2 regions of the Paraliobacillus zengyii genome follow, and region 1 is predicted to be linked to the other one. Evidence: predicted binding sites of a transcription regulator. Region 1 holds the regulator's gene; the other holds the start of a gene.
What was found. The regulator LexA, encoded in region 1, represses DNA repair genes until DNA is damaged. The targets are predictions, from matches to a motif close to CGAACATATGTTCG.
Positions count from the first base shown of each region.

Region 2: the regulator LexA is predicted to act here: its motif matches at 3,699-3,712, upstream of uvrB (excinuclease ABC subunit UvrB).

Region 1 covers NZ_CP029797.1:1,850,077-1,866,415, reverse strand. Annotated here, with positions in the region: gene DM447_RS09430 (ATP-binding protein) at 1-117, opposite strand, end outside; gene DM447_RS09425 (CcdC family protein) at 304-771, opposite strand; gene DM447_RS09420 (YneF family protein) at 909-1,133, opposite strand; gene sirA (sporulation inhibitor of replication protein SirA) at 1,205-1,633, opposite strand; gene tkt (transketolase) at 1,776-3,782, opposite strand; gene DM447_RS09405 (DUF896 domain-containing protein) at 3,890-4,114, opposite strand; gene DM447_RS09400 (YneB family resolvase-like protein) at 4,192-4,857, opposite strand; gene lexA (transcriptional repressor LexA) at 5,150-5,782, shown strand; gene DM447_RS09390 (N-acetylmuramoyl-L-alanine amidase) at 5,824-6,633, opposite strand; gene DM447_RS09385 (YfhO family protein) at 6,877-9,450, opposite strand; gene DM447_RS09380 (GtrA family protein) at 9,463-9,837, opposite strand; gene DM447_RS09375 (glycosyltransferase family 2 protein) at 9,785-10,777, opposite strand; gene DM447_RS09370 (PRC-barrel domain-containing protein) at 10,950-11,696, opposite strand; gene mmsB (multiple monosaccharide ABC transporter permease) at 11,858-13,024, opposite strand; gene mmsA (multiple monosaccharide ABC transporter ATP-binding protein) at 13,008-14,558, opposite strand; gene chvE (multiple monosaccharide ABC transporter substrate-binding protein) at 14,633-15,739, opposite strand; gene DM447_RS09350 (response regulator transcription factor) at 15,926-16,339, opposite strand, start outside.
Region 2 covers NZ_CP029797.1:2,797,365-2,813,703, forward strand. Annotated here, with positions in the region: gene uvrA (excinuclease ABC subunit UvrA) at 1-1,641, opposite strand, end outside; gene uvrB (excinuclease ABC subunit UvrB) at 1,648-3,630, opposite strand; gene DM447_RS14225 (peptide chain release factor 3) at 3,790-5,376, opposite strand; gene DM447_RS14230 (DEAD/DEAH box helicase) at 5,685-8,915, shown strand; gene DM447_RS14235 (diacylglycerol/lipid kinase family protein) at 8,986-9,873, opposite strand; gene DM447_RS14240 (GTP pyrophosphokinase) at 11,081-11,728, opposite strand; gene DM447_RS14245 (PDZ domain-containing protein) at 11,834-13,018, opposite strand; gene DM447_RS14250 (S41 family peptidase) at 13,171-14,652, opposite strand; gene DM447_RS14255 (murein hydrolase activator EnvC family protein) at 14,790-16,184, opposite strand; gene ftsX (permease-like cell division protein FtsX) at 16,266-16,339, opposite strand, start outside.

The sequences.
Region 1 (16,339 bases):
CCAATTTAATACTTCTTCCGGTAAACTGGCTAGTTTAAATTGTTTGGGTTTCTTTGCAATTGAGAATGTTGCTAAAATAGCATTGTCTGTATTTTCATCAATTTCATAACCTGACATAAAATACCCCCTTTCAAGGAACCAAACCCACCCTACCATTACTTAACAATGATAACACAGTTATTTCATGTATATTAGCAATTTGTAGTAAATATTAGCGAAAATAGTGATAAATTAATCTTTTTTAATAAAACTTAAGTAGGTATAAAGTATATGATAACATAATGAGTCGTACGAACTATTAGATTATTCGAAATTATCACTTTTTATTTTTAAATATTTCGTGAACATTACTAATCTCCATGTCGCAATCATACCAAAAGCTAACAAAAAAAACATACCACTCGTTTCACCAATAGATATAGAGGAACTGATAGCTAACTTTAATATAATTCGAACAATTAATAGACCTACCAAAATAACAACAAAATATTTTGAAGGCGTTAAATAAATATTCCCTTTTTCGAAGGTAAACGAAGTTGATTTAATAAGAAATATTGAGAAGACCATTCCCACAATTAATGCTTCTGCAACTTGTGAGAAAGAGACGCGAAATATAGGCACTACAAACATAAAAGCACCTGTACTCATAAAAAGAGGTGGTAGTAAGATCCGTGCCGCGTTTGTCGGCCTTTTTGATGCGCGTGCACGAACAATAATCATCGTTGTTGCCATTATTAATCCCACAACTGTACTAGCTATAGCCCAAAACATCATTTATACTTCCTTTACATTTTATTTTAGATGATAATATTTGCGTTAAAACTTATAAATCCCTTGCACCAATTGGTGGCAAGGGATTTATAAGTTGCAATGCCTATACGTATCGAATCATTGAATCATTGAATATATTATTTCGTTTGATTTTGATTATTCATTGCACGCATCATTTGATTAATCTTTTTCTGTGATGGTTTTTGACCCATCTGCATCATTAGTGTTCGTAACATTTGTTCATTAATTGGTGGGTTCTTTTTCAAATAATTCATCATGTATCTTCTAGCGATGAAAAACCCAAGCGCAACACCAGCAATTAAAGCTACTATAGCAATAACTACAATCCAAATCGTGCCCATGTCTAGCCTTCCTCCTTCAAATTCTCTCTCATATAGTATAGTAGACAATAACAAAGATTACAATAGTAGAGCTAGGAAAGCAAGACTTGTTTTTTGATTGGAGAGAGCCAGCCGTAATTCATGCCACTCTTCTCCATAATATAACAACAGTGATCATACTTCTCTAGCCATTCAAATAACATGGTATTGGCTACCTCTAGTGATTCACAATCTACTTCAAGCCATCTTTCATGCACAGTAAATGTATTAGTAGCATTCTGGTTAAAATAATAGACAATACGTTTATTCTGGACATAACGATTTTTTTTTGCATTTTCATTTACATAATGCAGCAATTGATCAGCAGATATCGTCCTAGTTATGTATAGAAATTGTGCAGCTAAATCTTTTCTGTTTTGCTGATCAAAATAAGATTGAAAAAACCGATTTAGTAACTCTGGTTTATAGAAATAAGAATAACAAACTTCACTATTTAAAAAAAACACATAATATTTTTGCATAAGCTTGTCCCCCTCTTTTGACAAACAGTATACAAAAAAAAAGATGCATATCTTGTCATAATGAAGTAAAAAAATAATAAGCTTTTGTCAAATCCAAAAAAAACCTCACTTTATTGTGAAATAAAGTGAGGAATTGGTTAAATTACGCTTTAATCATCGCTTCAAATCTTTTAACTACATTATCAACAGTGAAACCATATTCTTGCATGATCTTATCACCATTAGCAGATGCACCAAATGTATCAATTGCTAATATGTCACCTTCATCACCTGTATAACGTTCCCAACCAAATGGTGATGCCATTTCAATTGCTAAACGCTTCTTAACAGTAGATGGTATGACTTGTTCTTTGTATGCTTTATCTTGTTTATTAAAACGATCCCAAGATGGCATACTCACAACACTTACATCATAACCTTTTTCTTTTAATTCGGCTTGTGCTTTTACTGCTAACTGAACTTCAGATCCAGAAGCAAGTAATAGTGCATCAGGTGTTGCTTTTGTTGCAGCACTTACTACATAAGCACCTTTTTTAACACCTTCATATGCATTATCTTTCGTATCTGGTAATGTTGGTAGGTTCTGTCTTGTTAAAACAAGCATAGTTGGTACCTTTTCAGACTCTAAAGCTAGACGCCATGCTGCTTGTACTTCATTACCATCACCTGGACGAATAACTGATAGATTTGGCATTGCTCTAAATGCAGCAAGCTGCTCAACCGGCTCATGTGTTGGACCATCTTCCCCAACAGCAATAGAATCGTGTGTCAAAACATATGTGACAGGTAATTCTTGAATGGCAGATAAACGTACAGCAGGACGTAAATAGTCACTGAATACAAAGAATGTGCCACCAAAAACTTTTAATCCGCCATGTAATGCCATACCATTTAAGGCTGCAGCCATCGCAAATTCACGTACACCAAACCAAATATTTCGACCAGAATAATTATTTTTAGAGAAATCTTCTGCACCATTAATTTTTGTTTTATTTGAACCAGCTAAGTCAGCACTTCCACCAAAGAAATATGGTACTGCTTCCGCTACTGCATTTAAAACTTCACCTGATGATGCTCTTGTAGCAAGTGTATGTTCGCCAGCTTCATATACTGGAAGGTCTTTTGCCCAATCTGATGGTAGTTCACCTTTGATTGCATCTTCCAGTTCCTTAGCAAGCTCTGGATGTGCTTTTTTATATGCTGAAAATACATCATTCCACTCTGCTTCAGTCTTTTTACCACGTGTTACAATTTTCTCTTCAAAATCTTGATAAACTTCTTCAGGCACGAAGAAATCTTCATGACTCCAGTCATAAAATTCTTTTGTTAATTTAATTTCATCTGCACCTAATGGCGCACCATGTGAAGCAGAAGAAGCTGATTTATTTGGTGAACCATATCCAATAACAGTCTTCACTTCAATTAAAGTAGGTTGATCTAGATTTGTTTTCGCTTTTTTGATCGCTTCACGAATAGCGATAATATCATTGCCATCTTCTACTCGAATTACTTCCCAGCCATATGCTTTAAAACGATCTTCTACATTTTCAGAAAAAGCCTGGTCTAATTCACCATCTAATGAAATGTCATTAGAATCATATAGTGCAATAAGTTTACCTAAGCCTAAATGTCCAGCTAAAGATGCTGTCTCATGTGAAACACCTTCCATTAGATCGCCATCACTAACAAGCGCATAAGTAAAGTGATCAACTACATTAAAATTATCTCTATTGTATTTAGCAGCTAAGTGCTCTTCAGCCATTGCCATACCAACAGACATCGCAACACCTTGTCCTAATGGCCCAGTAGTTGCTTCAATTCCGTCCGTGTGTGTTACTTCAGGATGACCTGGAGTGATAGATCCCCACTGACGAAATCCTTTTAAATCTTCAATTGATACGTTGTAACCTGATAAATGTAGTAACGAGTACAATAGCATAGATCCGTGTCCTGCTGATAATACAAATCTATCTCGGTTAAACCAACTAGAGTTTTTCGGATTATGGTCCATAAAGTCAGTCCATAATGTATATGCCATTGGTGCTGCCCCCATTGGTAATCCTGGGTGCCCAGAGTTAGCATTTTCAATTGCATCAATAGATAGCGTGCGAATCGTGTTAATAGAGCGTTGTTCAGTTTGTTTTGACATACTTTGTATCCCCTTTCGAAAATTATGAAAATATGTACGTACAATTAATATCCTATAATGAAAACGGATAATAAACAAGTACTATCTTCAAGAATATTCAATTATTTTTAATTTTCTTTTCTCAAATTCTTCACTTTTTCTGGAGTGACATCATCTCCATTAGGATCAATGATCTTCATCCCTTTGAATTCATTTTTAAAAGATTGTCGTACATTTTTTAAATATTCTTGTCTTAGTTTTTGCTGTTCTTCTTTTTCTTCACTTGTTAACCCTTCTTGTTTGGCCTTTTTAGCCAGCATATTAATACGATCTAATTTATCTTTAGCTAACATCGTTCTTCTCCTTTACGTATAAAGTTTTCTCGAAAACAGAAAAGACAAGTATCCTTTAATATGGATTCCTTGTCTATTCATTCTATATGAAAGGTATGCTCAGATTCAAGCGATACATATTCTTGGTATCTTCGGTGAACTGTTGCTTTGGACACTTGAAAACCCAATCCACGAAGCGTAGTCGCTATTTCACCAAAAGTTAATTGATTGTCTCGCAAACGTTTTACCTCTTCAATTGGAAATTCAATTCGATTGCGACCATTCGCGTGATCACGGTTACGAAGGTTTTTAGCTGGATCGTAGCCATTTTTAATAGCTTTTTGCATCCCTCGTTTTATTTTAATGTTATGAATTTTACGTTGGTACTCTTCAACAACACCTACAATCTGTAAAACCATTGCATCAGATTCAGATAATTGTAATTCTCCTTGATTGGATAAAGCATATATTTTCACACCTAACTTAGAAAATTGATGGAATAAGGCAATTTTAGTATTACCTCTTCCTAGTCTTGTCTCATCTTGAACTAATAGACAATCCACTGCTTCAGTTGCACATTTTTCTAATATGGATAAAATACCATCTCGTTCAATTTCATATCCACTTTGCCTTTCTTCTATAATACTGATGACTTCCATTTGTTCTTTTTCTGCTAACTCTATCAATTCTTGTTTTTGTCTATGTAAGGAAGAAGACTGCTCTTCTTTTTCCGTGCTTACCCGACAGTATATAATCGCTCGCATGATAACTACCTTTCTATTTTAAACATATTTTTTAACTAGAAACTAAACCCATATACATAAATCCTAACGTAAGAATGAACGAAATGAAATAGAATAAATCCACCATAGTAATATTAGTTATTTTATTAAACATTTTGTTTCCTCCTTTGATATTAAGAACGATTGTTCGCATCTGTATTTTATTATAACCGAACGATTGTTCCTGTCAAGTCTTTTTTAGAACTTATGTTTGTGTATTTGTGATAAACATGCTATACTTTCACTAATAAAATATGTACGGAGGTGCATCATTATGACGAAAATTTCAAAACGTCAACAAGCAATCTTAGATTATATTAAAGATGAAGTAGCAGCAAAAGGATATCCACCTTCAGTAAGAGAAATTGGCGGGGCTGTTGGTCTAGCATCAAGTTCCACCGTACATGGGCACCTTGCTCGACTAGAGAAAAAAGGATACATACGTAGAGATCCAACGAAACCTAGAGCAATAGAAGTATTACATGCCGCTGATGACTCTAGTATTCCTAAAGGAGAAGTAACGTTTGCACCTGTTATAGGGAAAGTTACTGCTGGTATCCCCATTACTGCTGTTGAAAACATTGAAGAATACATCCCACTACCTTTAACTCTTACACATGGAGATGCTACCGATCAGTCAATTTTTGTACTTGTAATTGAAGGCGAAAGTATGATCGAAGCAGGTATATTAGATGGTGACATGGTAATTGTAAAACAACAGCAAACCGCTCAAAATGGAGAAATTGTAGTCGCCATGACAGATGAGAATGAGGCTACAGTTAAGCGCTTTTTCAAAGAAAAAGACCATATTCGTCTACAACCCGAAAACGCAACAATGGAACCACTCATATATGATAATGTTTCCATTTTAGGTAGAGTAATAGGCTTATATAGAAATATCCATTAACAATAAAAGAAATCTCCACTTAAACATAGTGGAGATTTCTTTTATCCGTTGAACGTACTAATAAATGAATCAAACCCTATTTCATTTAATTCATCTACACGGCCTTCAGCATTGGACCTGTTTTGAAATGACCCAACAATCACTCGGAAGTAAACTTGCCCTTGGTCATTAAATTCCGTTATAAAACTACTATAACCATGCCTATTTAGAACATATCTACGTTGCTTCGCATTTTTCTCGGATTGAAACGAACCTGTAACAACTCGGTAAAAAGATGACGTATCAGGTTCTTCTGCATTCGAGTCTTCTTCTAATTCAAATGCTTGTGCGATACCAGATGCATGTGCACGTGCTACTTGTTCAATCCATTGTGGCGTTTTCATTTCTTCAGCTTCAGCATCATTATCTATAAAACCATTTTCTGTCAATATTGCTGGCATCGTCGTTTCTCTTAACACATGAAAATTCGCTTCTTTTTTACCTCGATCACGCCATCCAATCGTTTCAACAATTTCGTCGTGAATAGTAGATCGCAATCGTTCTGTTTCAGATTTCGAAGCAAAATTACCATTCCATATATAGCTTTCAAAACCAACACCGCCACCTGCGTTAATGTGAATGGAAAGATAGTAATCGGCATTCCAATCATTCGCAGCGTTTGTTCGATTGGTCAGGGAAACTGACTGATCTGTTGTTCTTGATAGACGTGTGGTGACATTTTGATAAGAATCGTTCAATATCTGTTGTAATTTTAGAGCAATATTTAATGTTATATCCTTTTCTACTAACCCGTTACTACTTGCACCTGAATCATTTCCCCCATGTCCAGGATCAATAAAAATTTTCGGCATTTGTCAAACCTCCTTCACTACCTTTATATGAAATAAAAAGGTTTTACGTGTGGACTGATCTTCCATAACGGAGGCTTAAATTTAGATATTCTTTTCTTAAATATTCTAACAACTAATTCCTATATCCTCATTAAAACTGGTGCTTAGAATTCCTCTAATAACAAATTCCATAAGAAAACAACTGATTTATATAAGACTTTCCGAAAATATTACCCGGGCAACCGCAAAATATGACTTTTTCTCTTATTGGTTTCTTCTGCAAATTAATATAGATAAGAGTAGGCTAAAACTCGATAAAACAATCGATAGTATAAAATAAGGTGGATAATAGAGTAATTCTATCTCGTTTTCATCTTTGTCTATGGGAAATCCAATAAAAGCATAGTTAACCTTCTCAATTTTTTGCTTTTTATTATTAACTTTAACTTGCCACCCTTTTTCAAATGGAATAGGTAGCATCATGAAATAATCATTTCTATCGTTGTTAAAAGTTATGGATATTCGATTATCTTTCCACTTTAACGTACTATTATTTGATACCTTGTTTTTTTGATATTCCAAACGGGCATAGTCTGTTTGATATAGTTCTAAATCTCTTAAGATGTACTTTCCTTTAGGTAGTCTAATTCGAATTTTATTCGAATTATCTACGCGGATTGTTAGCTCATCATCATATGTTTTATAAATAGATTGATTAGATTTTCGTGCAGTTTTATAATCGTTTACTTTTAATGTAAACCCTTGATCGACTGCAGTGTTCTCTAAATGAAAGTGTACGTACAGATCCTTTGCTGCAGACGTTAATGAATCTGTTTCTATATCTAAACCACCATTTTCCTCAGTAACAGTTAATACGTTATTCGTATAAGAAGCACCAACCATCATGATTTTCGTTTGGTCGATAAGATTAGCGTCTTGTGCTATTTCTGCGTTTGTTTGTTTCGTGTTGGATATAATTACACCTTCGAGCATCGCATACTCTTTACTTAAATCAGAAACCTGTTCGACATCTTTTTCTGAAAAGAAATTTTTAGTTGTTCGAATAAAAGGCAATACATTATTGTTTTCTAAAACGATATAGTTCTTTGATTCAAGTATTTTTGAAAATCCATATGGTACGCCCTCTTCGCTTTCCTTCTCCCTTATCATGTACTTTCCTTGAAATAAACTATATAAGTGCGCCCGATTACCAAATGTTGCATATCTACTAACACTTTCCCTCCCTGTGTCAATATTTAGATCGTTCAAATAAAGATCGATCAAGTGTTCGTTTAGTATACTACCGTACACACTTATTCCGTTAAAATCTTGCACAATTGGTGTATTATTAAGTCTGTCTACTTTCCAGTCAATCCGGTATAGCGAATCGGGGTCTTTGTTTTTAATTTGTTGCAAAAGCTCTCTTTGTTCTTTTCCGTTATATTTATCGCTCAACAAATAATTTTTAGAGGATTTACTAACTTCCCCTGCTTGAGAAAGACCATATTGAAAACTATTCGCAAAAATGATTACGAGTAACAAAAGTCCTACATACATAATATAAAAAGCACTTTTTTCTTTTTTAAATACAGCATAAAAAAGTAATAAGATAGTAATAGATACCATTAATAAAATTGCCAAAGAAAGCAGTGAAAAAACATGTAAATCATCAATAAATATAATTGTACCAAGATAAAGAATTAGTACAATTACACTTGATAAGATCATTCTTCTTTTCGTTACACGTTGAATGTGTTCTAAACCAAATGAAATAGCTCCTGCAATAGAAAAAGAAATCAAGTATTCCCAACGATATTGAGGTGCTGAGAAGCCATTGAATGCACTTGCAACAAGTGGACTAAAATGAAAGAAGATAAAAAAACTACTTAAAACAGAATACAGTCTAAATGTCTGCACTTTGAAAAGAGAAAGACTGAATAAAAGTAGTAAAAATACGGTAGGTAGAATAATATAACGACTATCAAATAAAATATTATCCCAGCTAAAAAAAGATACGGATTTCTGATATGCTGGTCGAAAGTTATGTAAATATCCATAAACAGCTGGTATAAAAGCTACTGCACTAATTCCAAATCCTAAAAAACCTGAACAAATAAAAAGCTTAGCGTACTTGCCTTTATCTGATTCATTCTCTGCCAACGGAATAAACCAACGAAAGATAATATATAGAATAATAAAAATTAAATTAACATATGCAAAGTAAAAATTATTAATAAGCGTTACAGCTATCGCAAAAATGAGCCAATTTGGTCTTTTCTCTCGGAAAACTTTTTCAACTCCAAATACGAGTAGTGGAATCCAGATCATTGCATCGGCAAAGAACTCCCAATACGTCACATGTCGGAAATAAATAGTAGCTAATCCATAGAAACAGGCCCCTGTAAATGCAGGCAACCAATCACTTTTCATATAATGAAATACAATACTTGTTATAACAATGATTGAAGTTAATCGAACAATACTTATAAATATTGAAGCATTTGCCCAAAACAGTGTATCAGCAGGTCCAATAACATCTAAGGCTTGTAATACAAAAATAAAAATTGCTGACAAAATGAATAGAAATGATGTGGAGAAATAAAATGCTAATTGGCTGTACGTTCCACCTCCAAGACCAAATTGATAGGAATAAAAGTAATTTCCACTTTTATATTGTTCATACAAAATTTTTTTAAAGGTAACCATCTGTTGCAAACCATCATTTGGTCCGACCATATATCTATCTAATAGCCATTCTCTCAAAAAAAACAAATGACCTAATACAGCAACGACTAGACTACTTATTATAAGATAGAGGATTTTTCGTTTGATCAGCATATGTATTCCCCGTTATTTTCTTAAAATTTTTCCTGCTACAAAAAATGTAAGAGGAACAGTAAAAATCATGGAAACAATCGGTGCTATCGTGCTACCGAGTACCAAATATTCGATAAAGACATAAATGAATATAGAGGAAACAATAATGTTAATAACTTGCGTAACCGAAAATTGAATAAATTTCATTACTGTTGGCTTTACTTGAAACGTGAAATAAGAGCTTAAAAAAAAGGATATAATTAAACTTAAAATAAATCCTGTGATATGTGAAACCAGATAGTTAATTTCCCAATATGCATGTATGAATAAATAAACAGCATAGTAATTGCACGTATTAATGATGCCCACGATGATGAATTTTATAAATTCTTGGCTGCGTATGCTCATAATTTTCTCCTGTTGAAATGTTTGTTTCTTGTATTAAGTAGTGTGGACGATGTTTCGTTTCATAATAAATCCTACCAATATACTCTCCAATAACACCAAGACAAAGTAACTGAATACCACCTAAAAAAAGAACTGCTGACATTATAGTAAAATATCCTGGCTCTGTGATTCCATTAGTTATAATAAAGAACAAGTTAATAAATATATACAAAAGAGATAAAAATAATATGAACGCACCTGAATAAAAGCAAATTCTGAGTGGCCTATTATTAAAAGAGATAATCCCATCAATTCCATAATTAAATAACATAGAAATGGACCATTTGGATTTACCATTTTTACGTGAAATATTATCATAGTAAATAGTTTTTTGGCTTAGACCTATCCAAGAAAAAAGGCCTTTTGAAAAGCGATTCCCTTCATTCAATAATAGAAGGGCCTCAACAGCTTTCCGGCTTAATAATCTAAAATCCCCTACCCCATTTTTTATTTCTACATCAACTATTTTGTTTACTAGGCCATAATAAATCGATGAAAAACAGGCACGGAGTCGATTTTCACCTTTTCGATTACGTTGTGCTATCACTTGATGATATCCTTCCTCATAGCCATGTATAAATGGTTTTATCAAATTACATGGGTGTTGTAAATCAGCGTCCATTACAATAACAGCTTCTCCACTAACATGTTGAAAACCAGCTAATAGTGCAACTTCTTTTCCAAAATTCCGTGTGAAAGAAATGTACTTTACGTTGGCATTAGTTGATTCCAACTTTTTAATTAGGTTAAGCGTATTATCCGTACTACCATCATTAATGAATAAAATTTCAAAGTTATAATCAATGTCTAAACATTCATTGGTTATCGCATCATATATTATTTCAATATTATTTGACTCATTATAAGAAGGAATAATGATAGAGATAAGGCGGTTTTTCATAGATACACCTACTTCTATTAATTGATAACAGTGATAAATATTCACTATTTATACGGATAGTATAAACAATAATGTCATAATTATTAGAAGAGTTTTATAGATGAGCGTAGGGTAATAAAATAGAGACTATCTGAAAGTAAACTTTCATGACAGTCTCTAGATTTACATCTGTTTATTCGGATTTCTTTTGTTTCCCTAAGTCAGAATAGAGTTTCTCCTCATATTCTTTCGTTAGTGGTGCATGTATATCAAAATCCGTTACATTTTTCACCTTTTCGTTATCTACTTCAACATAGATCTTCTTATCATACCAGTGTATATCACTTATCCAATCCGTAGCTATTAAAATAAAATTCGCTGCTAAGAATTTACTTGTTTCTATTACTAAGTAGGTGATTTTCCAATTCTCTTCATCTATAATAACATCAGAAACATGACCTATTTTCCCACCAATACCTTCTACTTTGTACCCAGTTAATTCACCTTTTATTTCATTAACACTTCTTAATTGATGACTTTCTTTTTGGTCAGCTTTAGCTTTTTCTTGAATTTCTCGTTGTTTATCAGCAACAGCAAGAGCAGCTGGGGTACTAAAGCCTCCCCATGGTCCAATTTGACTCCAATAATTTGGCCATCCATAATATCCAGTCAAGTCTATTTCATCTTGTTTTGAGATTGGTTCATCCGCTTTTTTATTTGGTGCATTTCTAACCTTTTCTTTCGATGCTAACACATCTACTGTCGCGTTTTCAGAATCTACTTTATTAACTGACAAAGGTGATAACAATACTTTTTCACTTGGGAGCCATTTACCCGTATCAGCTACTAAATAACGTACTGTCCAGAACTTATCGTCAAAATAGATATCTTTTATCTTTCCTAATACATCATCCGTTGCTCGAATATTAAAATGTTTCAATGTTGTTGCTAAGTAATAAATAGTTAGCCTCCTCAACTAAATTCATTCACTAATACATGTATTTAGCCTTTTCATCTATTCTTTAAACATTTTAATAGAGTAGTGGGTGTTATTAGAAGAAACATCACGAAATAAAATCACGTGATGTTTCTTCTGACTACTTATTTTCCAGCTCTATTTTTATTATATACATCAAATCCGACTGCAAGTAATAGTACCATCCCTTTTATCGCTTGTTGCCAATCAATACCAATACCGATTAATGACATCCCGTTATTCATTACACCCATAACAAGACCACCAACTATTGCGCCAATAATCGTACCGACCCCACCCGACATAGAAGCACCACCAATAAATACTGCAGCTATTGCATCTAGTTCTAACATATTACCTGCTGCAGGTGTTGCAGAATCTAACCGAGATGCAAACATTAATCCAGCTAATGCTGCAATAACCCCGTTGTTAACAAATACCCAAAATACAACACCTTTTGTTTTTATACCGGATAAATCAGCAGCTTTTTTATTTCCTCCTGTTGCATAAATCCTTCTTCCCATTACTGTATTATTCATAATAAAGGTATAAACTACAATCAGTATAATTACAATAATTAATACCATTGGGATACCTTTGTTCAATGCCAGTTGATAAGCAAACCAGTTAATAACAGATAGCAATAACACAAGTTTTGTAATACTAATCCACATCGGAACAACTTCAAAACTATATTGTAACTGTGTTTTTCGATTTTTAATTTCTAAATATACTAGAATGATTGATAGTATTACGGACAAAATGATCGTCAGAGTATGCAAACCACCTGAACCAAACATATCTGGTAGAAAACCACCACTGAGAAAACCAAATGAATCCGGAAATGGTGCAAGCGACTGTCCATCTAATAGATATAAGGTTAGTCCTCGAAAAATCAACATCCCAGCTAACGTAACGATGAAAGAGGGTATTCCGATATAGGCAATCCAAAACCCCTGCCAAACACCAATTAAAGCACCTACAATTATAGATAGAATTATTGCTAGCCAAACTGGTACATTATTGTTTATCATCAGTACACCTGCAATAGCACCTACAAAAGCAACGACAGAACCGACTGATAAATCAATGTTTCCTGTAATAATAACCAAAACCATACCGACTGCTAATACTAGAATAAAGCCATTTTGCAGAATCAAGTTCGTTAAATTTAAAGGATTAAAAGTAATTCCTTCTGTCAGTACCCAAAATAATGCCGTAATAAATACAAGTGCAATAATCATTCCATATTGACGAATATTATTACGAAATAAATTAATTAATGTCTGCACGATTAGCACCTCCAAATCCAGTCATATGACGCATAATATTTTCTTGGTCCGCATCCGTACGATCAAGCTCCGCACTTATACGGCCTTCATTCATTACATAAATCCGATCTGAGAGACCAAGTACCTCTGGAAGCTCAGATGAAATCATTAATACACCCATTCCTTCTGCTGCTAATTCATTAATTTGAGAATATATTTCATACTTAGCTCCAACATCAATACCACGTGTAGGCTCATCTAAGATTAAAATATCTGGTTCTGTGAATATCCATTTACTTAATACAACTTTTTGTTGATTCCCACCACTAAGATTACCAGTGACCTGCTCAAGCGAAGGTGTTTTTATGTTTAATTTCTCACGTAATAATTGTGCTTGTTTTATTTCCATATTCTCATCAATAATAGAATGATGCGAAACACGTTTTAAGTTAGATAATGTAATATTTCGTTTGATATCATCAATGAGGTTTAATCCGTATGTTTTTCGATCTTCCGAAACATACGCTATCCCATTTGCAATTGCTTCACTAACTGTATTAGCATTTATTTCTTGCTCATTCTTATATAACGAACCTGTTATTTTTTTACCATATGTCTTACCAAAAATACTCATCGCTAACTCTGTTCTTCCTGCTCCCATTAAACCCGCTAACCCAACAACTTCTCCACGACGAATATGAATATTCACATTATCAAGAACTTTGCGATCACGTTGCTGTGGATGATAAACATTCCAATCTTTAACTTCAAAAATGGTTTCACCGATTTCTGCAGTTCTTACTGGGAAACGACTAGTTAATTCACGACCAACCATGCCTTTAATAATACGATCTTCAGAAACATTACCATCATTACTTTTTATTGTTTCGATTGTTTGACCATCACGTAAAATTGTAATGGAATCCGATATAGAAGAAACTTCATTTAACTTATGAGAAATAAGGATAGATGTAATCCCTTGTTTTTTTAGGTCATTTAATAATTTCAACAGATTTGCACTATCTGTTTCATTTAAGGCTGCTGTTGGTTCATCAAGAATCAGCAACTTGACATTTTTTGATAATGCCTTTGCAATTTCAACTAACTGTTGTTTACCAACACCAATGTTCATAACTGCTGTCTCTGGAGAATCCTTTAATCCTACTTGTTCTAATAATTCCTTGGATTTCGAAAAAGTATCTTTCCAATCCATGATCTGACGAACGTGTCTTTCATTACCTAAAAAGATATTTTCTGCAATTGAAAGAAATGGACTTAACGCTAATTCTTGATGAATAATAACAATACCAACATTTTCGCTTTGCTTTATATCTTTAAAATGGCACTCTTTTTCATCAAAGTAGATGCCACCCTCATAGGACCCGTTTGGATAGACACCACTTAAAACCTTCATTAAAGTTGATTTACCTGCACCATTTTCACCAACTAACGCATGAATTTCTCCTTTTTCAACCTTTAAATTTACATTATCTAGTGCCTTAACACCAGGGAATGTTTTCGTTATGTTACGCATCTCTAAAATATAGTCCGACATACACTCGCCACCTTCCCCACTTAAAGAAATAATTTAAATTAGTGGTGGCCTCCCACCACTAATTTCACGCTATACTACTCTAGTTCATCTTCTGAATAGTAACCACTGTCCATTACAATTTCTTGATAATTATCTATATCTACGGACACTGGTTCTACTAAATAAGACGGGATAACTTCTATACCATTGTCATACGTTTCTGTATCATTAACTTCTGCTTCTTCGCCTGTAAGGATTGCGTCAATCATTGTAACTACAACAGCAGCTAAATCTCGTGTATCTTTAAATACAGTTTGTGTTTGCTCTTGTGCAACAATTGATTTAATGGAAGCTAATTCAGCATCTTGACCTGTTATAACGGGCATTGGTAAATCACCCGAACCATAACCGACACCTTTTAATGCTTGAATTACCCCACGACTAATCCCATCATATGGAGATAGCACTGCATCAACAGTTTCTCCACCAGAATATGCTTTACTAAGAATGTTTTCCATCCGAGATTTTGCGTTATTTCCATCCCAACGCATAGTTGCCGCTTGTTCAAATTCTGTCTGTGCACTTTGTATGACAACTTTTCCACTATCAATATGTGGTTGTAAGATTGACATTGCACCATCCCAGAAGAAATAGGCATTATTATCATCAGGTGATCCACCAAATAATTCAATATTAAATGGTCCCTCTGCTTCTGCAAGATTTAATGCCTCTTCAATGTATGTTGCTTGTAATACACCTACTTGAAAATTATCGAATGTTGCATAGTAGCTAACATCAGGTGTTTCCATAATTAATCGGTCATAGGCAATAACTTCAATATCCTGGTCAGCTGCCTTTGCTAATACATTAGATAATGCTGTACCATCAATTGATGCAACTACTAAAACATCCGCACCTTTGACAATCATGTTTTCAATTTGTTCGATCTGTTTATCTACATCATCTTCCGCATATTGTACATCCGTTTCAAAACCAAGGGCTTCTAATTGTTCCACCATGTTGTCACCATCATCCACCCATCTAGCTGATGATTTCGTTGGCATTGCTATACCGATTGATGCATCATTTGATACAGTTTCGCCCCCATCATCAGAACTACTAGAAGTACTGTCATCCCCTCCACATGCAGCAAGTACAACCATAAAACTAAATAATAGTGCAAGTAAGACTAATTTCTTCATCTTTTGTAACCCCTTTCAATTTAACTTCCTCGTAACTACAATAGCATTTAAATAAATGAAAGCCTTTACATTATTTTAAAGTGTTTTTATAAAAATTTAATCAAATTGAAATATGACAACTTTTTAAATTAAAATAACATCGCTACATATAAGCTTCTAGCTAATATGTAGCGATGTTATTAATTTTTACTTTCTGAATTGATTTGGAGAAATACCTGTTGTTTTCTTAAAAGCAGTACTGAAATAATGCTGTGTCTCATAACCTACAATTTCTGCTATCTCTCTAATTGTCATATTTGTTGTTTTTAATAAATCTGCTGCTTTATTTATGCGTAATTGTGTTAATAAAGCAATATAAGAGATACCTAACTCTTGTTTGATCATTCGACTTACATAAACTGTTGAAACATGCGTATTCTCTGCAACTTTTTCAAGTGTAATGGACGAATCTTGATAATGTTGTTGGACGTATGTTTGCGCTTGTTTAACAATAGGAGAAACTCGTGCTTGCTTAGCGACTTTTACCTTACATAAGTCATGAATTTTGTACAAATCCGTTAATTCCGTAATATGAATATCTTCCATTTGTACATAAACATT
Region 2 (16,339 bases), 950 kb from region 1:
ATCATGCTCGACAACAATCAACGTGTTGCCTAAATCGCGCATTTGTTTGAGTGTTGCAATTAATCGATCGTTATCACGCTGATGTAATCCGATAGACGGTTCATCTAACACGTATAAAACACCTGTCAATGCTGAGCCAATCTGTGTTGCCAAGCGAATTCGCTGTGCTTCTCCACCTGATAACGTACCAGCTGTTCGTGATAATGTTAGATAATCCAACCCAACATTAGTTAAAAAGGTTAGTCGATCTTGAATTTCCTTTACAATCATTTCAGCTATTGTTTTGTCCTTCTCAGATAAAGTAAGATTAGAAACAAAATCATTTGCTTCCGTAACGGCGAGCTCTGTTACTTTGCCAATATGTTTACCATTTATTAATACCGCTGTTGCTTCCGTTTTCAGACGATATCCTTTACATTTCGGACAGTTCTTTTGTGCCATATATTTATCCATTTGTTCACGAATGAAATCTGAAGATGTTTCACGATGGCGGCGCGCAAGGTTAGCAAGAACTCCTTCAAAAAAGATATCATTTTCACGCGTCATACCGTAATCATTTTCATAATGAAAGTGAATTTTTTCTTTTCCACTTCCATTTAGTATTTTATCTAACTGATCAGGAGGTAATTGACTGACTGGTGTATCCATATCAATACCGTAATGTTCGCAAACACTTTTAAGGAGTTGTGGATAATACTGTGAACTTGTTGGTTCCCAAGCTGCAATTGCCCCCTCATTTAAGGTTAATTCAGTATCAGGGATTACTAAGTCAACATCAACTTCCAATTTCGTCCCTAAACCATCGCAACGTTCACAAGCGCCATATGGACTATTAAAGGAAAATAAACGTGGCTCAAGTTCACCAATGGAAAAACCACAAATGGGACATGCATGTTGTTCACTAAATAACAATTCTTCTTCTCCCATTACATCAACTTTCACTTTTCCTTCACCTAAACGTAATGCTGTTTCCAACGAATCAGTAAGTCGACCAGAAATACCATCTTTAACAACAATTCGATCAACAACAACTTCAATCGAATGTTTTTTATTTTTCTCAAGCTCAATCTCTTCACTAATTTCTCGCATCTCTCCATCAATGCGTAAACGTACATAACCTTCTTGTTTTAATTTTTCTAACACTTTAACATGCTCACCTTTACGCCCAGATATTACTGGCGCAAGAATTTGAAGTTTCGTTCTTTCTGGATAAGCTAAAATTCGGTCAACCATTTGTTGCACAGTTTGTGATGAAATTTCTACACCATGCTTCGGACATACTGGATGGCCAATTCGAGCAAATAGCAAACGCATGTAATCGTAAATTTCTGTTACTGTTCCAACTGTAGAACGTGGATTTCTACTCGTTGTTTTTTGATCAATTGAAATGGCTGGAGAAAGCCCTTCAATAGCATCAACATCTGGTTTTTCCATTTGTCCTAAAAATTGACGCGCATAGGAAGATAAAGACTCAACATAGCGTCGTTGTCCCTCAGCATATATCGTATCAAAAGCTAATGATGATTTCCCAGAACCTGATAGCCCTGTAAGCACAACTAATTTTTCTTTTGGAATTTCAATATCAACATTTTTTAAATTATGTGCACGTGCACCTTTAATGGTTATTGCTTTTTTAGCCATTGATTGTCACCCCTCCGCTTTCAGCTGTATAACGATATCACGTAACTCAGCAGCTTTTTCAAAGTTCAAGTCACGCGCAGCTTGTTTCATTTCTTTTTCCATATTTTCAATCAGTTTCTCAATTTCTTTCTTCGTCATCTTACTATAACTTGGTGCATCACCTTCATACTTCGCTGAATCTTCAGCAGCCATAGTTGCGCGTATAACGTCACGAACTTCTTTTTTGATTGTCGTAGGTACAATACCATGTTTTTCGTTATATGCTTGTTGTTTTTCACGACGTCGTTCTGTTTCCTCAATTGCCCGACTCATTGAATCTGTCATCCGATCCGCGTACATAATGACACGTCCATTTTCATTACGTGCTGCTCGTCCCATTGTTTGAATCAATGCTCGATCAGACCGCAAGAAACCTTCTTTATCAGCATCAAGAATAGCAACTAAAGATACTTCTGGAATATCAATACCTTCACGTAATAAGTTAATTCCAACAATGACATCAAACTTACCGACCCGTAGATCACGAATAACCTCAATCCGCTCTAATGTTTTAATTTCAGAATGCAAATAAGCAACCTTCATTCCTATCTCTTTTAGATAGTCGGTTAAATCCTCTGACATTTTTTTAGTTAACGTTGTAATGAGTACCCGTTCATCTAGTTTTATCCGTTTATTTATCTCGCCAATCAGATCATCTATTTGACCATCAATTGGGCGAACTTCCACTGGAGGATCTAGTAAACCTGTTGGACGAATAACTTGTTCTGTCATTTGAGGCGTGTGCTCTAATTCATATGGACCGGGAGTTGCCGAAACAAAGACCATTTGTTTCGCCTTCTCTTCAAACTCCTTAAATGTCAACGGACGGTTATCCATTGCAGATGGTAATCGGAATCCATGATCAACTAAAACTTGCTTTCTTGCTTGGTCACCATTAAACATTCCACGAACCTGTGGTAACGTTACATGTGACTCATCAACAACAATCATGAAATCATCTGGAAAATAATCAATTAACGTATATGGAGTTGAACCAGCTTCTCTCAATGTTAAATGACGAGAGTAGTTTTCAATCCCTGAACAGAAACCCATTTCCTCCATCATTTCCAAATCATAACGCGTCCGCTGTTCAATTCGCTGTGCTTCAAGTAATTTATTATTTTCACGGAAAAACGTTAGCTGTTCTTCCAATTCTTTTTCAATATTTTTCATAGCGACTTTTAATTTTTCTTCACCAGTAACAAAGTGGGAAGCAGGGAAAATAGCGATGTGTTCGCGATCACCAACAATTTCTCCAGTTAGCGCATCTACTTCTCGTATACGATCAACCTCATCACCAAAAAATTCAACTCGTATACAGTGTTCTTCTCGAGAAGCCGGAATAATTTCAACCGAATCTCCACGAACTCTGAATGTACCACGTTGGAAATCTATATCATTACGTGCATACTGAATATCGACTAATTCACGAAGTAATGCGTCTCGGTCTTTCTCCATTCCAACCCGAATGGATAATACTTGATTTCGGTATTCTTCAGGAGAACCTAAACCATAAATACACGATACACTTGCTACGATTAAAACATCTTTTCTTTCAAATAAGGCAGACGTTGCTGAGTGTCGTAATTTATCAATTTCATCATTAATACTTGCATCTTTCTCTATAAATGTATCCGTCGAAGGAACATATGCTTCAGGCTGATAATAATTATAATAACTAACAAAATATTCTACAGCATTATTAGGAAAAAACTCTTTGAATTCACTATATAGTTGTCCAGCAAGTGTTTTATTATGAGCAATGACTAACGTCGGTTTGTTTACTTCTGTAATAACATTAGACATCGTAAATGTCTTACCAGTTCCTGTTGCTCCAAGTAATGTCTGTTCACGTCTACCAGCATTAATTCCGGAAACTAATTCCTTAATTGCTGATGGCTGATCACCCTCGGGCTTATATTTCGACACTAACTCAAATTTATCTACCACGATGCACCCTCCGTTCTACTCTTCACTTATCTATGATACCACATTATACTACTTTTCAAACCAAAATGCGAACAAATATTCGTTTTATTCATATTTAAAAAGATATGTAACAAAAAGCTTGAGGTACAGTTACCCCAAGCTTCTTTACTACATTATCTTTTAATAAGATTGATCATACTGATTGACTTCAAACAAGTCAATTAACTCGATATCTTTATGTTTATCTTTAAACCAACGAAGAGCAAAATCATTCTTAAATAATACTAAAAATGTTCCTTCACGGTCTTTAACTAACAGGTTTCGATCGTCGAATAACGTCGTATCGACTTGTTCCTGGTTTAACCAGCGTGGTACTCGTTCACCGATAGATTCTAACGTTACTTCTACATTATACTCGTGTTTCATACGATGTTCAAATACTTGATACTGTAATTCACCAACAGCTCCGATAATGTAGCTTTCCATCGGATAACGTGTAAATAATTGAATTGCACCTTCTTGGACCAGTTGTTCTAAACCTTTTCTGAATTGTTTTGATTTCATTACGTTTTTTGCAGTTACTTGCTTAAATAACTCAGGTGGGAATTGTGGTAATTCATCATAAACAAAAGATTCTTTACCTTCTGTTAATGTATCACCTATTCGATATGCATTCGGATCATATATCCCGATAATATCACCTGCATAGGCAACTTCAACTGTATCACGAGTGGAAGCCACAAATTGTTGTGTTTGAGACAATTTGATTTGTTTACCTGTTCGTTCTAATCTAACACTCATTCCACGCTCAAACTTACCTGAACAAACCCGTAGGAATGCTACACGATCACGATGGGCTGGATTCATGTTTGCTTGGATCTTAAAGACAAATCCTGAAAAATCCGGGTTATCGGGACTAACTAATCCTTCTGTTGTCTTTCTAGGAACAGGTTTGGGAGCCATTTCGATAAACGTATCAAAAAAACTTTGCACACCAAACGGCGCTAAAGCACTACCGAAGAAAACTGGTGTTTGATCCCCACTCAAGACCGCATCTAATGAATAGTCATCTCCTGCTTCTTCAATTAATTCCAACTCATCTAATGTATCTTGATATGTTGGATTTTCCACAAGTGCCTTATTCTCTGGATTATCTAAATCTGCATAAGGAATAGTTGTTTCTGCTTCATTTCCATTATATTGTACAAACTGTTTATTTTGACGATCAAATATGCCTAAGAAACGCTTACCCATGCCAACAGGCCAATTCATTGGATATGTTTCGATTTCTAAAACTTCTTCAATTTGTTCTAAAAGTGCTAATGGTTCACGACCTTCACGATCCATTTTGTTGATGAAAGTGAAAATCGGAATACCACGCATTTTACAAACTTTAAATAATTTAATAGTTTGGGCTTCAATACCTTTTGTTGCATCAATAATCATCACAACACTATCTACAGCTGTTAATGTACGATACGTGTCTTCACTAAAATCCTCGTGACCCGGTGTATCTAATATATTAACTTTATAATCTTTATATGGAAAGTTCATCACACTGGACGTTACAGAAATTCCACGTTGTTTCTCAATTTCCATCCAGTCAGATGTAGCAAATTTACCTGATTTTTTTGCTTTTACAGTCCCTGCTTCTCGAATTAGGTTACCAAACAATAACAATTTCTCTGTTAATGTTGTTTTACCAGCATCAGGGTGTGATATGATCGCAAATGTTTTTCTCTTATTTACTTCTTCTTGCATTGTCATTTTATAAATCCCTTCCTATCTTTAATTTGATTCATTTATAAAACATGGATTACTAAGGGATTTCTACATCGGTATAATGCTCCTTCATCTAATGTATAAGTGCTTTTTAAATGTCTATTCACGTTAGTAAAAATAGCACGTTTTTTAGGATAAAGTCAACTATTTTCACGCCAAATGACTGCCCATTTTAATCAATTGATCCTTAAAATACAAATAAAAATTTTCATTCTTACAGTTTTTGACGACAATTATTTGTTATAATGAAAAGATATACTTTTGCTAATACAAGACAAGGTAGGGAAATAATTATGCGTACCTTTTTTTTAGAAACACAAGACATTGTCAAAATAACCGGCCAACGGTTTTATAAAAGGGGCTTTGACTACTTCAAAAAAGGAAGAGTCATTGGTTTAACATACAATCAAACAATTAACACATGGAGTGCACAAGTTCGTGGAGCAAGTAGCTACAACGTTCGTATTTTCTTTTTTGATGACGATGAGCTAGAAGGTAATTGTGATTGTCCTGCATACGCCACACATTTCACTTGTAAACACATTGCAGCAGTTTTACTCGCAATAAGTAACAGTAATTCTAATGACCCTAGTCAGACAGTCTTGACTAGTACGACGAAACCAAACCCAACATTGCCAGTGAGACCGCAAGCTAAAAGTGATCCATTCACATTACGAATGCTAGAAGCTTTTAGTAGTGAAAATAGAGCGCATGTTTTGGATGCAAAAGAGCTTCGGATTGATTATACGTTAATTCAACGTAAAAACACACAAAATGCAAAACTGTTTTTAGAAGTTGAGTTACAAGTTGGTATAAAAAAAACGTATATAATTAAAGAAATCCGTACCTTTCTTACCCACGTTAAAAATCAGCAACCATACCCTGTTACAAATACATTCACATATGATCCTTTACTTCATAAGTTTGCAGAAGAGGACAAAGACATCATAGATCAGCTTATACAGGCCTATCAAAATGAAATTCTATATGATAATGACTATGGAATGACAAACAAACGTGCGGTTAGAATACCACCAAATTCAGCCAAGCCTTTATTAGAAGGAATTAGTGCAAGAGATCATACGATGAAAGATTTACAAGGCCAAATATTCGGAAGCTTTTTCTTGGAAGATAAGCTACCACCACTTACTTTTCCAATAGATCTTGAGAATGAAGATAGCTTCTCTATTAATCTGGGTGCTTTGCTTCGTTTTAATTATTTTGATGGATATGGTTATTTATATGAAGCACACACCTTTTATCTTACAAATGCTAAACAGCGCTTAATTATTGATCAGCTGTTTTCATTATTGCCTTATCGTACCAAGCATGTACATTTGATTGCCCGAGATAAGATGGAAGCATTTGTATCAAATGTCATGCCGAAATTAGAAAGAATAGGGCAACCCATTTATTCTGAAAAAACAAACGAACTACTTGCGATAACATCACTTAAGACAAAAATATATTTAGATGAATTACAGGATACACTTACAGCAAATGTTGTTTTTCAGTATGGAGATTATGAACTTGCACCATATGAATCACATCAGGCTTCTAATTTAGTAATAAAACGTGAAATGAAAGCCGAACGATCAATTTTACAACTTCTTGAACAAGCTGGTTTTTATTATTTAAATGGTCGTTTTCAACTATTTAATAATGAAAATATCTACAGGTTTTTACATGATGCTTTACCAGAACTTCATAACCATGCACTTGTTTATATTTCTGATGAGGTGAAAAAATTAGTTCGTGCAGAAGAACCAGAATTACAAGCCAATATTCAAGTGAATAACACTACCGGAATGTTAGACGTTTCCTTTGATGTTAAAGGGATATCAAATACAGAAGTACAACAACTTCTACAAGCATTAGTAGAGAAAAAACGCTATTACCGGATTCCAGATGGGCCTTTACTTGCTTTGGAAAATGAATCATTTGAATCGTTTCAACAATTTATTGACCAACTACAATTAAGTAAGTCTGATCTTCAGGATGGACAAGTTCAAATTTCAGCAGCGCGAAGTTTACAAATAGAAGAGACTTTTCCAGCTGAAGTTGCACATTATCAAGATACGTTTGAACAAATGTTAACTGCCTTAAAACATCCAGAAGATTTGCAATTTGATTTACCAACTACGTTAGATGCCGATTTACGCGACTATCAACTTGTAGGATTTCAGTGGTTTAAAACGCTCTCTTACTACCATTTAGGTGGCATTCTAGCAGATGATATGGGCTTAGGAAAAACAGTTCAAACAATAAGCTATTTATTAAGTGAAAAAGCAGAAAAAACAGATGGTAAATATCAAGCGTTAGTCATTGCACCTGCTTCACTGGTCTATAACTGGCGAAAGGAAATTACGAAGTTTGCACCTTCTTTACGTGCAGAAGTAATTGTCGGGACAAAACAACAACGTAGAGCAATCGTAGAACAATTGACTGATGTGGATGTGTTAATTACTTCTTATCCACTAATGCGAAAAGACCAAGATATATACGCATCAGTACCATTTGATGCATTGATTCTTGATGAAGCACAAGCGATTAAGAACCATCTTACTTTAACAGCAAAAGCTGTTCGTTCACTTCAAGCAAAACATCGCTTCGCATTGAGCGGTACGCCTATTGAAAATACATTAGATGAATTATGGTCAATATTTCATACGATATCACCAGGATTTTTCGGAACAAAAAAGCACTTCTTACAACAAGATCCTGCTTATATCGCAATGATTACAAGACCATTTATTTTACGCCGTCTAAAACGGGATGTGTTAGCAGAATTACCAGATAAAATTGAAACAGAACAATATTCAGAGCTAACTAAAAATCAAAAGCAAGTGTACCTTGCATATGTGGAAAAAATGCAAGAGAAGATTGCTGAAACAATTGAACAAAAAGGCTTTGAAAAAGGTAAATTAGAAATATTAGCTGGGCTTACACGTTTAAGACAAATTTGTTGTCATCCATCGTTGTTCTTAGAAAACTATACTGGAAAATCTGGTAAATTAGAACATCTAAAAGAATTAGTCGATGAATTAAGGCAAAGTGGTAAGCGACTATTAATCTTCTCACAATTTTCAAGCATGTTAAAAATAATCAACAAAGAACTACAAGCAGACGGACATGAGGTATTTTATTTAGATGGCTCCACTCCACCATCACAGCGATTAGAAATGGCTGATGCTTTTAACGAAGGTGAGAAATCAGTCTTCCTTATTTCCTTAAAAGCAGGTGGTACAGGACTTAATTTAACTGGAGCAGACACTGTTATACTATTTGATTTATGGTGGAATCCAGCTGTTGAAGAACAAGCAGCGGGCCGTGCACATCGAATTGGACAGAAGAAGGTTGTCCAAGTTATACGTTTAATAACTGAAGGAACAATCGAAGAAAAGATTTTTCAATTACAACATGAAAAAAGAGAGCTTGTGGATCAAATCATTAAACCAGGTGAAACGATGCTATCTACGTTATCAGAAAATGAATTACGAGAACTATTGACCATCGAACGATAATAGAATGATCCCATTATGCCAAACGCCAAAGGTTAGATTACATTCTAACTTTTGGCGTGTTTTCGTTTAACTATTCGATATTTCCGACTACCATTTGTATATGGTTGTGTAAAACAGTAATACTTGATGGTGTTTGATTCTGTCTTTCTCCATCACAATCAATATTTTGTGCTGGATCTGCTGTAACAGTTATACTTTTTGTTTTAAAAGCTTTAATTCCTTCATTAATTTGCTCGTTATTATCTACTTTTGATTGAAGAATAGACCAAAAAGTTGGTAAAGATGCTTCTTTGATAACCAATACATCTAACAACCCATCATGGATGCTTCCTTCTGGAAAGAAAGCTCGAATCCCACCAGTATATGTACCGTTACCCACAATAAGCATAACAGCTTCATCTTCCCAAATTCCATTATCAGATTCTATTTTTAGATGAAAAGACTTTTCTTCGCCAATTGTTTGTAGGGTACGTAAGTAATAAGCCAATCGTCCGATATTTTGTTTCGAATTTGAATCAACTGTCTCAGAAACTTGGGTAATGATACCGATGCCCCAAAAATTCAGAAAATAGTAATGATCACTTTGTCCAATATCAATCATTTTTGTTTCTTTTTCAGCAATTTGTTCAGCTGCTTTTAACGGGTTTTGTAACATTCCAATTTCCCGAGAAAAATCATTGCTTGTGCCCCCAGGGATGATCGCAAAAGCAGGTCGTTTTTCTAGCGGGGCGATCGCATTAATCACTTCATTTACTGTACCATCACCGCCAGCCGCAATAATTAGATCAACTTGACTTGAAACTTGGTTCACATATGTTGCACCATCTCCTGGTTGCTTTGTTTCATAAACAGTTACTTCCTCAAAAGCTATTTCTAATGTATTTATAATTTTTTCTTTTAATTGCAGCAGTTTTGCTTTCCCTGCTGCAGGGTTAAATATTACTGCAACTTTTCTCATATTTCTTAACCTTCCTTCATATCAGGATACTGTAGTTATACCCCTTGCATCCCTATACAAAACGCTAATAGGATAACCTTGATCATTTAATAGATGCTCAGAATGTATCTGTATTTTAAACAGACTCTTTATTCCCCAGGAAATAAGTAACGAAGCATTTAGTTAACTGCGCATGGTGAAGCTATTTCAGTTTTTTTATAACGCAACTTTCACTGATAAAACGCGAATTTAGATCTTGGCAAACTTGAGAAGTCTGCAATCCAATGTTAAAGTTGACTCGTGCTCATTTTGAAAGCATCTGCATCTGATCACGAACTTGAGGTAAACTCAGTCGTAATATAACTCACTTTATATAAAGTTCAATACAAGATAATCTATGCTTCGCTCCTCAAGCGAAATGGGCTCCCTTTCCGCAGGCACGGCTTCAGCTAATTCGGTAAAGAAAACCACTTTACCGAATGGATCTTCAGCCCGTGCTGTTCCTGCAGGAGTCTCGCCCATTTCGCTTGATCCGCTAGTGTAGCCTGCTAATTAAGAATTATATAAAATGCTTGTTATTTGTCATTAAAATACAAGTTAGCAAACATTAAATCAACTACATACAAAACTACCATGCTTCTTATGTTCGCCAACTTTTTGAAGAATTATCATCCAAAGAAAACCGTTTTTTTGAATAGCTATTCGAATTAGTTTATAACACAGGCAATCGGTCACTGGACAGACTTTAAAAATAATACGTTATCTGCTTGTCATAAAGTTTTATTGTACTTATCACTACAGTTGTTAACATTATACCGATTGATTGTAGCGTAGGGCAGTCGATCCTCGAAAATATAGTTCGATTTTCTTCGTGCGGTGTTGGTTCAGGAAGTAAATTCAAAGTCCTGCGGGAAAAGCAAGATCTGAAGATCCACTCCTTAAAGCGATTTGTGCTTTACGGAGTTAGCTGAAGACTTGGGACTGCGATTACTCGCCCCACCGAAAACATTTGCCCGCGGAAAGCGACTGCCTGAAGCGGAAATCAACGTGGCAGTTACGACAGAGTCTATAGTTATTCAGTCATAAACGACAGTATTGTTAACAAACTCTTTTAACAAGCTATATAATGAATACATTCCAGATTCATAACAGCCAACTAGTGGCACTTATTTTTTGTCCCATTCATATCAAAAGACACGCATACAATCATGATTGTATGCGCGTCTTGTTATTTCAATATAGTCGGTGTTACTTTATGTTTTTCTCTTTCCACTTGCGTATGAATGTATTCCATTTTGTCATCAAGTGCTCTTACAGTATCTGCTGCTTGTTTTAATTCATTTTTTAATTCTTGAGGGATTTCTTGATCATATTTGTAAAAAATTTTATGTTCCAAACTCGCCCATGTATCCATCGCGATTGTTCGTATTTGTACTTCTACTGGGACATGTTCAGTTGAATTAGCAAGAAAAACAGGCACTTCAACAATGAGGTGAAAACTACGATATCCATTTGGTTTTGGATGTTTAATATAATCTTTTACTTCAAGTACTTTAATATCATCTTGCTGACTAAGCATATGGTAAACTTTATAAATATCCGCAACAAATGAACAAGTTACTCGAACACCAGCAATGTCACGTACATGTTCTCTTGCATTAGATAGTGTGACTTCTAACCCTTTTCTATTTAACTTGTCCATAATACTATTCGGTTCTTTTAATCTCGATTTAACATGCTCCATTGGATTGTGATTATGAATAAATTCAAACTCTTCACTTAGAATACTTAATTTTGTATCAATTTCATCTAAAGCGAATTTGTACACTAATAAACCATTTTTCCAATCATTAAACCTTTTTTGTAAAGTATTCATTCCGCTCAACCTTTCATAAGGCACTCAAGTTATATTACTAAGTAATTATACATTGAATTAACGGCAAAATGATGAAATTTCTATTAAATTTATATGAAAATTAAATTATTGCGCCTTTTCTATTTTCCATGTTGTTTCGCTAGGAAAAATAATTCCTAATTCATAATGTTCTCCTTGATAGAGGGCGCGCTGCGCAAATCTTATTTCCCCTCTTTCATCTCGAATATCAAGTTTACAATATGCACTGTTTAGCTGAAGTGCTTCATAAAATGCTTGCTCACTGGAAACAGGTTGGCCATTAACCTTGATAATTTTTTCACCAATCATTAATCCAATATTCTCTGCTGGTGTACCTGGGATAATTCCTAATACTTTTAATCCAGTCTCTTCTACTGCAAAATAAGTAGGATTTCTTAAATCACGTAATCGGAATTGTAACGCTAATAGCTCACGTCCAATAATCGCGATAACCACACTTATTAATGTAAAAATAGTAATATAATAGCCTGCTATCGAAAACCCAATTACGATAAAACCTAATATTAATAACGATTGTCCAAATTTATGTGTCGCCTTTATAGGCATTGAACCTCTTACTACATGTTCAAAACCAATTATTGCAGGAATAAATAAGAGTCCAAATTCTGTTTCACCTATAGAAAATATCGGCCACCAATCAGCAAATGGTGTAATTAACCCAGCTGGCAATAGACTTATGAAAGGTATGAGCATTATTTTTTTTACTCGGTGTTGTCCTACCCATTTACCACGACTGCCTTTCTTTAATTCAGGAAAGGTTTCTTCTTGTTGTATACGTATCATTTTAATCGCTTCGATTAAAATAAAAATCCCCATTAAAGTAGTGAATATCAACCATTGAGAGTCTTTTATCTCCGTATTCCATGAAGTTGGTAGATAGGATATGAAATATGGAGAAAAGAGTAAGGCTATGTAGGTAAATCCAAATGTATACGCTGCTGATAACCACGTGAACCTTTTCCCAATTGAAAATAAAATAGTAAACAAAACAAGTCCTGCAATCATGAGATAATGAAGCGACGCACCAATAATTAACATACCTAAAGATAAGCTTAATCCAGCTAAAAGTGTCGTTTTCCATGTGTAACGTAGTTCATCAAATATAGTAAATATTTTCGTACCAAAGTATTTTCGTTCTTTCTTAATCCTGGTAAATGATGCTATGAATGTAACAATAAAAAACCAATATATTAGCGGATTAAAGAAAAGTTTGCCTACACCTTTTGCTAATTCAATTAACCATGTCTCCATATATTTTGCACACCCCTTTCACTTCTTTGTCTAATGAGCCTTTATTTATTATAATTCGATAAAAGATGATCTTTTCCTTCTTTTATAAGAAAATTTTAAGCAATTCCCTTATGAATAAACTTACTTCATAAGGGAATTGCTTACTTTCTTGATTAATCAAATAATACTTCTAATGCCTTTTCTTGTTGCGCGTCCTCTTCACCACTTCTTACTTTTTCAATGACACTTGTTTGTAATTTCTCAGCGGTTGCTTCATCAATCTCGCCTGTTACTTCTAAATCATTTTCTGCTTGATATTCTTCTACAGCAGTTTCTGTTTCGCGACTAAAGTAGCCATCTTCTCGATTTGGATTATATCCTAAACCTTCCAACATAATTTGTGCATTCTCAATGTCTTCATTGCTATCGTTATAGGAATAAGTTTCCTCTACTTGAATAGGATTCGCATAAAAGTATGCTGGCTGCATTATCTCTACAGTCGGCTCAACTCCCTCTTCATGAATCCAATTCCCTTCTGGAGATAACCATTTAAATAAAGTTAGTTTAATTGTACTACCGTCTCCCATTGGGATCGTTTGTTGTACTGTACCTTTTCCAAAACTTGTTGTACCAACTATTTCGGCATTTCCTGCTTCTTTCATTGAAATGGCTAAGATTTCAGAAGCCGATGCGCTACCTTCATCTATTAAAACACTAATTGGGTAATCTTTTGCATTGTCCAATTCAGAGAAATAGCGTTCTTTATTTCCTTCACCATCTTCCACCTGCATATACGGTGTGTCCTTTGTTATAAAGTTCTTCAAGATTTCTTGAATAGAAGGTAATAAACCACCCGGATTTCCTCTTACATCGATGACTAAACCTTCAATCCCCTCTTCTTCTAAACTTGTCAACTCTTCTTCAAAACGAGTAGCAGTATCTTCGGAAAAAGAAGTTATTTCAATTATTCCTGCTTTATTACCATTTACTTCAGTTGTTTCCGAATAAACTGTTTCCAGTGGAATATCATCTCTTGTTAATTCAACTTCAATTGTATTTGTAGCACCAGGTCGTTGGATTTCTAACGTTACTTCGGAGCCCTGTTCCCCACGAATCTTGGAAACAGCGTCATATAAGTCAAGACCTTCGATACTCTCTTCATCAACTTTTAGTATTTGATCATTAGGTTTTAAACCTGCTTGTTCTGCAGGAGAATCTTTTATCGGTGCAACAATAGTAACCTTACCATCAACCATACTAACTTCTGCACCAATCCCCTCAAAAGAAGACTCGATCTGTTCATTAAATTGTTCCATCGTTTCTTGGTCCATATAAACACTATATGGATCATCTAAAGTTGCGAGCATACCTTCAACTGCACCTTCGATCAACTGATCTTCATCAGCACTTTCTAAGTAGTTGTCCTGTATGACACTGTATGCTTGCATAACTTTTGAAAAAGTAGTTGATTCTCCAGCATCACTAAGAATTTCTTCTTGTTCATCCTCAGAAAGATCGGAAAAATTAACTGAGTCGATATTTTCTTCGGTTGATACAGTTTCTTGCAACAATTGCATACTGAAGAAAGTACCTACTCCACCAATAAGTACTGCAGCAACTATAATTAGAACTAGATAATTTTTCTTGATTTGCACTTTTTTCACCCCGATTTTTTTGTTCAATATTATTTTCCTAGTGTACCATATGTATGACACAAAAAGGCACCACAACATTTCGTGCGATGCCTTTGTTTATTTAGATTATGCTTTTATTGTGAAAAGATGTGTACTTATTATGGTAAATATGGTGATGGATTAATTGCGCCATGATAACTCCATCCGCCATTGTGTACTTCAAAATGTAAATGACTTCCAAATGAGTTACCTGTATTACCCATTCCACCAATTGTTTGCCCTTGGGATACACTTTGCTCAAGCGATACCGCTCTACTATTTAAGTGTGCATATACAGTAGTTAGATTTAAGTCTGGATGATAGATATAAATTACATTACCATAACTTGAAGAATAGTTAGATCTGGTAACAACACCTGATGCTGCTGCTTTAATTGTTGTACCGACACTATTCGCAATGTCTAAACCATAATGCATGCCACCGCCATTAAAGCTACGATAGCCATAAGGAGAAGTGAGTGTTCCAGATGCTGGCATCACAAATGCAGCATTACTAGTAGATGGAGCTGGCTGTGATGCAGCTGGAGTAGAGCTTTCACCACTACTTGAGTCGCTATTATTTTCTGCTGCCGCCGCAGCTTCTTCTTTTGCTTTCTCTTCAGCTAATTGTTCTAATTCTTGTTTTTTTGATTCTGCTTCTTTCATTGCGTTAGCAATAATAGAGGCTTGATCATTTAATGTTTGCTGTTGTTCTGCTAACGTCATTGTGTATTCTTCTAATTCGCTATGCTGATCCTCTAAGTTCACCATTAACGTTTCTTTTTCCGCCACTTGACTATCTAGTGTCGCTTGAATAGATTCAAGATCTTGCTTTTGGACAACTAAATTCGCTCGTTTATCTTCTAAGCTAGCTTTATCATCTTCTAATTGTGTCTTCTTATCTTCAACTGCTACTTTTTTGGTTTTCATATCTTCTTTATCAGCTTGATGTGCTTCCATGATACTTTGATCTTGATCCATGATTTTCGTTACAGCTGTTGCACGATTTAGAAAATCACCAAAGTTTTGTGCACCCATCAGTACTTGCAAATAACTGATATCTCCACCATTTTGTTGAATAGCACGCAATCTATTTTTCAATAACTCTTCGCGCTCAGCAATTCGTTCTTCTAAGACTACTATTTCTTCTTCTAAGACTACTATCTCTTCTTCTGTTTCTTCTATTTCTGTTTCTGTTGAACTAATCTCTTGATTAGTAGTTGATATTTCACTTTCTTTGTTTGCTAACTTCGTTTGCGTTGCTTGTAAATCAGCATTAATCGTTTCTATCTCACTTGTAACTTCACTCTGTTCAGCTTCATTTTCAGCAATTTTCTCTTCTGTTTCTTCCGTTTCACTTGTAACATTGCCAGACTCTTCATTTATAGTGCTCTTTTCACTTTCTAGATCATTCAATTTCTCATCCAAACTAGAGATGTCTTCTGCAGTTACTGGTGATATCGTAAACCCAATTATCGTTGTGAAAATTAAAAGGTACATGATGATTTTTTTCATGGTAAAGAATCCTCCCCCTCTAGTAATCTAGCTTTTTAGTTCCGATAATCTATGTAAGTATAAATCTCTTAAAGAAGAGATTTATACTTTTAGAAACTTCCGAACACTCATAACGCTTCCCCAAATACCTATTGATGCTCCAATTACTAAAATCA